2 linked regions of the Methanolobus zinderi genome follow. The protein of the gene in region 2 binds, or shares a complex with, the protein of the main gene of each other region. Links are inferred from orthologs where the notes say so. Each region holds a gene or a part of one and is shown on either strand. Other genes may lie near its edges.

Region 1 (3,318 bases), 820 kb from region 2 along the record:
GGTCATCCTGCTTGCAGTGGCTTCAACGATGTATTATGTATTCTACGCTCTGTTTGCACTTACCACAGTATCCGCTCTGATCAATAACGTGATCTCAATTTCCCTTGCCGTGATCCTGACCGTGCTCCTCTATAAGTTCCCGGAATGGTATGTGATAAACACAGTGGGACTGCTAATCGGTGCGGGAGCCAGTGCAATATTCGGCATCTCACTTTCCATAATACCGGTGGTGGTACTCCTCGGACTTCTGGCAATATATGATGCCATCGCAGTTTACAGGACAAAACACATGATAGACCTTGCAGAAGGAGTTATGGATATGCGTCTCCCAATACTTTTCGTGATGCCAAAGCACATGAAATATTCCTTTATCGAGGACTCCTTCAAAAAAGAAGAGGGAGAGGAGAGGGAAGCGTTCTTCATGGGTCTGGGAGACGCCATCATGCCGACCATACTTGTGGTATCGGCAAACATCTTCCTCACAGACGCATACCGGATAGCAGGATTCATAAACATCCCGGCACTGGCAGCCATGGTAGGTACTCTAGTGGGATTCATTGCACTAACAGTACTTGTAATGAGAGGAAAACCACAGGCAGGACTACCATTTTTGAACGGTGGTGTGATCCTGGGTTACATCGTAGGCGTTCTCATAGCAGGAACACCTTTCTACTGAAAATTATTCTTCTTCGGGAAGCTCCGAAGCGATATTGCAGATCGTGCAGGTACCATCCCTGCTATTCTGCTTTTCGGACTCATCCTCGCTGAATTCCGAGTCCAGGGAACGTGTACCTTCAGCAAGCACGGCGGCATTGGATATCGTGGAAGCAATCAGAATAGAATCGAATATCTCTTCCTTTGATACTCCAAGTCTCTTCGCAACCCTTACATGGGTCTTCAGACAGTATTCGCACCGAAGTGCTGAGGAAACAGCAATACATATGAGTTCCACAGTTTTAGGGTCCATACGCCTGAACTCACGCATGACGCTGTTCTCGTATATCATCCTCGGGATGAACAGCTCGGGCATGTCCTTCATGAAATTCACAATATACGGAATTTCACCATAACGTTCTTCCACCTCTGTGAGAATATCTTCTACAGCCTCGTCGGTATCCTTATCAATAGTTTTCCGTATCTTTTCGATTTCCATGAGAACAGCCTCGGTTCAGAGAGATGGACGATTGCTGTCAAATAACAAAGCCAACCTCAGATTCACGTTTGATTTTGACCAATATATAATTTTTCATTTTGGAGGGGGTTATCCTTGCAAGCTCTGAAAGCCTTATACCCTCATCGAATTCAAGGTTCTCTATCTTTTCATGGAACTGCCCGTAGGGAAGTTTTATGCGCAGACCGTCAAGCTGCAGGGTTATCGGGGCTGGCGTGAGTACCTCGTATATCTGAGGTACCTGTTCATGCACTTCCTTCATAACCCTCGGGGGCAGTACCGCCAGAGGATCCTTTGCAAGTTCCTCACGCATCTTTTCCACGACCTCACCGACCTTCTGGTTCATGACATCCAGTGAACTGATCTCATCCGATTTGCGCAGACGGTGGGCAACCCTTCCTATATTACCCACATACACATCGGCATGTGCAACCTCCTCGGTCTTAAGCTCCGGGCCTCCGGTCACTACCTTGGGAATCCTCACACCTTCAAGAAGCTTTGGTTTTTTGTTCTTGATACAGTCACTGAAGGTACCAAAAGAGAATACAGCCAGATCATGCTCGTTTATAAGCCTGCGCTCATAGTCAGCAGACAGCGCAACCCTTCTTCCCATACCTCTTGCAAGACCGAGCATATTCGTATTGGCACCATCCCTGCGCAGGTGCTCTGCAACGTCGCAGGCAGAGTGGGGCAGGTGATGGGATGCCAATGTAGGAGACACCACGGCGATTTCAGTGCCCGTGAGCGGAGCCTTTGTGAGTGTGCCGAGCAGTTTCTTGCCGAGCTCCTCGATCAGATGCACATCTTCCCGGGGTATCAGCATGGTAAGGGTGACTTCTGTGGCAGCCGGTACCTTCTGTATCAGGTATCCGCCCAGATCTTCCAGAAGTTCGGTGATCAGGGTGTGCTTATGGATACCACCTTCGTAGATATACGGTTCAAGCACTGCAGCCATTATTCCACCTCCTGTAGTTCGGCAAGTATCTTATGCCCTTCATCTATCCATTCGGGTCTGAGGCTGTCCTCACTGGCCACGAAAATAAAATAATTGTCCTTCATGGAATGATAACGCACCCTGAAACCCTCGGGAGTTGACCTTATTGCCATTTCCACAAGTCTTGAGAGCAGGGTCTGTTTCGGATCGGCAACCACCATTTCCATCAGGAACTCTATCTCCGTTTCAAGATCACCTTTTTGTCTTACAAGAACGGTCCTTCTCTCGGGTTGTGTCACATTTCCACGGCCGTACCTTGCCCACAGTTTCTCAAGCAGGGCAGGCAGATACTTTTCCTCATTGATCGTGATTTTGACCTCTTTCTTTTCCAGTGCCCCGTATCCTGCCTCGCCAAAGTCTGAGAGTTTTACAGGGTTCTGGCTTCCTCTCAGGATAATAGCCATCTGAAAGAGCGAATCCTCGGGCCTGATGACAACCTTTATTCTACCGATGGCTCCGCCCAGTACAAGCTCCGAGATGACGTCCGAGATTATGCTCCTGTAAGCTTCACCTTCCTCAGGTACCGTGGATTCTACAATAAAGGTCTCGAGAGCTTCCATGGAGTTAATCCTCCACATATCCTGATGCAAGCAAGGCACTTCCCACCGCACCGATCAGATGGGAGTTCGGAGGAACAAGTACCTCAACCTTTAGCAGGTCACCAAGTGCCTTGGGAACACCCTCAATAAGTGATGATCCTCCCACAAGTATGAGAGGTTCCTTTACATCGACTTCCTGCAGTTGCTGCTCGAATATCTGTTCCACAACACTGTAACAGGCAGCAGCAGCAACGTCTTCGGGACTTGCACCCTTTGCAAGTGAGTTCACCAGGGACTGGATACCGAAAACAATACAGTAACTGTTCATGCTCACATTTTGCTGCATGCCCTTTACTGCCAGCGCGCCCAGTTCGGTAATGTCCACACCCAGCCTCTTGGCGGTCATATCCAGGAAACGACCTGATGCACCGGCGCAGATGCCTCCCATGGTAAACATTCCGGGGATACCATCCTCAACGGATATGGCCTTGTTATCCATACCTCCTATGTCGATGACAGTGGCCGAACCCTTCTGCTTGTCAGCAAGGTAAACCGCTCCCTTGGAGTTTACCGTGATCTCTTCCTGTATAAGCTGAGCGTTAAAGTGTTCACCA
Region 2 (3,266 bases):
CAGGTAGGTATGTACGAGATGGGTAACGCTGTAGGACCATTCGAGAGACACCAGTTACTCGGTCTTGCATACCAGGGTCTTAACGCAAACAACTTCGTTTACGACATCGTAAAGGAGAACGGTAAGAACGGTACAATAGGCAGTGTGATCGAGTCTACAGTAGACAGAGCTCTTGAAGCTGGTATCATATCAGTTGACAAGACAGCACCATCCGGATACAACTTCTACAAGGCAAACGACGTTTCCATGTGGAATGCATGCGCAGCAGTCGGTCAGCTTGCAGCAACCATGGTAAACTGTGGTGCAGGCAGGGCAGCTCAGAACGTATCATCAACCATCCTCTACTTCAACGATATGCTTGAGAAGGAAACAGGTCTTCCAGGCTGTGACATGGGTAGGGCACAGGGTACTGCAGTAGGATTCTCATTCTTCAGCCACTCTATCTACGGTGGCGGTGGACCAGGTATCTTCAACGGTAACCACGTTGTAACCAGGCACTCCAGAGGTTTCGCAATTCCTTGTGTATGTGCAGCAGTCTCACTTGACGCAGGCACACAGATGTTCTCAATCGAGAAGACATCAGGACTTGTCGGCAGCGTATTCGGATCAATTCCAGAGTTCAAGGAGCCAATCAAAGCAGTGGCAGGAGCTCTCTAAGACACAAAACCCTCCTAAAATATCACAGGTAATTACAAATGGTAAATTCTTCAGACACAAACTGTGTGCAGCTTGAAATATTCCCTTCGAGACTGCTCAAACCGGAAACAGCCCAGAAGTTGTTGAACGCAATCGCTGATATCAACGGTGTTACAAGGTTGTTTGTCCATGGGCCCAGACTTCCCGATACTGTCCCGTACGGACCTGCAAAGGGTGAACCTGTGCATCATCTAGGGAAAACAGTAATTGAGGTTGCAGGGCAGGCTATGGAACTTGCCGTTTATGTCGGTGGCATCCGTATGGAAGTCATCGATGTCGATGTAAAGGAGCAGGTCAGGGAAGTTTGTGAAAATATCCTTCCGGTCTCATTTGAGTTCAGGGAAGGTCAGTTCATTCCTACAAAACAGACTGTGACAGACTACGCAAAACGCGGGCCTGGTGCAGATCCTCTGATGCTGGGAATGACCGATCCCAAGGGAAAACTGAAACATAATCCTGTATGTATCCTCAAACCTGACTTTTTGGATGAATAATTATGTTTGACCGGGAAACACAGGTTGTAGACTGCAGACACGGCATGGGCCTTGGCAGAGGAGGAGGACTTGCACAGCGAGGAACTCTTTCCGAGACCGGCAGAGCCGATGTGATTGCAGTTGCAATGAGTCCCGGAAGAAGACATATAACAAAACCCGTTTGTGAACTAACATACGGGATGCGCAGAGAGGAGATCCAGGTCAGTGTGCTTGTGCTAAGCACCGGTTCAGGTGTTCCGGACACCAATATGGGTTCGGGCTCTTTCGGTATCAACCCTGAAGAGATAGCACAGATTAACAGGCACAAGGTTGCCGTTATCCACACAGGGAACATCAGGGAACATGTAGTACGGAAGGTTAAGGCGATACTTGAAGAAGCCAGTGTCCCTGCAGTAGTTGTTTGTCAGATCCCCGTAGATTTCGAGGATTTTGCAATGGCAGGAGTAAAGACACGGCTTGTAAAACCACAGGAAAGTGATATTTTAACCAAAGGAAGGGTGATGGAAATTGTGAGCGGAGTGACACGAGGAGAATCATGTTCAAGGGAAAAGCTGAACGAGCTCGTGAAAGCCGTGAAAACCACAATGAGATCATTAGAGAATCAGGAGTGATTAATTATGGCATATGAACCACAATATTATCCAGGAGCAACATCCGTTGCAGAAAACAGAAGGAAACACATGTCAGGAAAGGTCGAGAAGCTCAGAGACATTTCCGACGAAGACCTGACATTAATACTTGGTCACCGTGCACCAGGCAGTGACTACCCAAGCACACACCCACCTCTTGCAGAAATGGGTGAACCGGAAGACTCAATCAGGGAACTGGTAGAGCCAACACCAGGCGCAAAGGCCGGTGACAGGGTAAGGTACGTACAGTTCGTTGACTCAATGTACAACGCACCTTCAACCCCATACTTCAGATCCTACGCAGCAGCAATCAACTTCAGAGGTGTCGACCCAGGTACACTTTCCGGTCGTCAGGTAGTTGAAGCTCGTGAGAGGGACATGGAAGAACTTGCAAAGTTCCAGATCGAGACTGAAATGACCTGTCCGGCACTCGCTGGCCTCAGGGGCGCAACAGTACACGGTCACTCACTCAGGCTTCCTGAAGACGGTGTAATGTTCGACATGCTCGAGAGGGTAAGAAAAGAAGGCGACAACATCATTATGCACAAGGACCAGGTAGGAAGACCAATCGACAAGAAGGTCAACCTCGGAAAGCCAATGTCCGAAGAGGAAGCAGCAAAGAGGACAACAATCTACCGTGTTGACAACGTTGCATTCAGGGACGACGACGAAGTCATTGAGTGGGTCCAGAGAGTATTTGACCAGAGAACCATCTACGGCTTCAAGCCAGAGAACTGAGGTGATTATAATGGCAGATGACAGACAGAGGAAATTTGCAAAACAGATGGAGATCAAGTTCACTAAAGAACATGGTACCAACAAGATGGAAGGCGGTGAGATCACAGACAAGCATGTAAAATACTACAGGCTTGGTGTCGATCAGAACCCTAGAAAATTAGAGATGAAAAAGGCAGGTGCAGAACTTGCAAAGAAGAGAGGACTTGTCGGTTACAACCCAATGATGCACTGTGGTGGTATCCCACTCGGTCAGAGAGCACTTACCCCATCATTCCTGTCCGGTACAGACATGATGGTCGAGATCGATGACCTTCACTACGTCAACAACTCTGCAATGCAGCAGATGTGGGATGACATCAGAAGGAGTATCGTTGTCGGTATGGACCTTGCACACGAGACACTCGAGAAGAGGCTCGGTATCGAGGTCACACCAGAAACAATCAACCACTACCTTGAGACACTCAACCACGCACTTCCTGGTGGAGCAGTTGTCCAGGAACACATGGTCGAGACACACCCAGCTCTTGTAGATGACTGTTACGTCAAGATGTTCACCGGTGACGATGAACTCGCAGACGAGATCGACAGCCAGTTCCTTATTGACATCAACAAGGAATTCCCAGAAGAGCAGGCAGAGCAGATCAAGGAAGCAATAGGCAAGACATCATGGCAGGCAGCTCACATCCCAACCATTGTCAGCAGAACCACA

Evidence for each region.
Region 1: the proteins of mcrC (region 2) and HWN40_RS00355 are in contact, whole or in part, in a cryo-EM structure (PDB 9H1L), measured with the Methanococcus maripaludis proteins. The link is inferred for Methanolobus zinderi from one-to-one orthologs. Residues at the interface, in WP_011171501.1 of Methanococcus maripaludis: Arg5, Lys6, Glu7, Gln8, Ile9, Val10, Asp11, Cys12, Arg13, Ala14, Val15, Met16, Gly17, Gly19, Glu20, Gly22, Gly23, Leu24, Gln26, Arg27, Gly28, Thr29, Phe30, Ala31, Glu32, Leu34, Asn36, Thr51, Tyr59, Arg62; in WP_011170365.1 of Methanococcus maripaludis: Arg6, Glu8, Gln30, His32, Val33, Met34, Gln35, Tyr39, Leu80, Ser81, Arg82, Leu85, Pro86, His87, Cys90, Asp91, Ser93, Glu94, Arg97, Lys98, Lys102, Pro103, Asn104, Met105, Ile106, Gly107, Ala109, His110, Lys122, Glu123.

The regions. Positions count from the first base shown.
Region 1 is NZ_CP058215.1:72,478-75,795, forward strand. What follows is about bases 159-3,149. They hold HWN40_RS00355 (methanogenesis marker 7 protein), read right to left. Parts: upstream 2,127-3,149; coding sequence 1,191-2,126; downstream 159-1,190. Other genes in these bases: HWN40_RS00345 (presenilin family intramembrane aspartyl protease PSH), read left to right, coding at 159-676; HWN40_RS00350 (carboxymuconolactone decarboxylase family protein), read right to left, coding at 680-1,153; HWN40_RS00360 (methanogenesis marker 17 protein), read right to left, coding at 2,126-2,725; HWN40_RS00365 (methanogenesis marker 15 protein), read right to left, coding at 2,730-3,149. Also shown: more of HWN40_RS00345, read left to right, coding at 1-158; more of HWN40_RS00365, read right to left, coding at 3,150-3,318.
Region 2 is NZ_CP058215.1:896,088-899,353, forward strand. The notes cover bases 57-2,995. They hold mcrC (methyl-coenzyme M reductase I operon protein C), read left to right. Parts: upstream 57-1,189; coding sequence 1,190-1,801; downstream 1,802-2,995. Other genes in these bases: mcrB (coenzyme-B sulfoethylthiotransferase subunit beta), read left to right, coding at 57-657; mcrD (methyl-coenzyme M reductase operon protein D), read left to right, coding at 696-1,190; mcrG (coenzyme-B sulfoethylthiotransferase subunit gamma), read left to right, coding at 1,808-2,557; mcrA (coenzyme-B sulfoethylthiotransferase subunit alpha), read left to right, coding at 2,568-2,995. Outside these bases: more of mcrB, read left to right, coding at 1-56; more of mcrA, read left to right, coding at 2,996-3,266.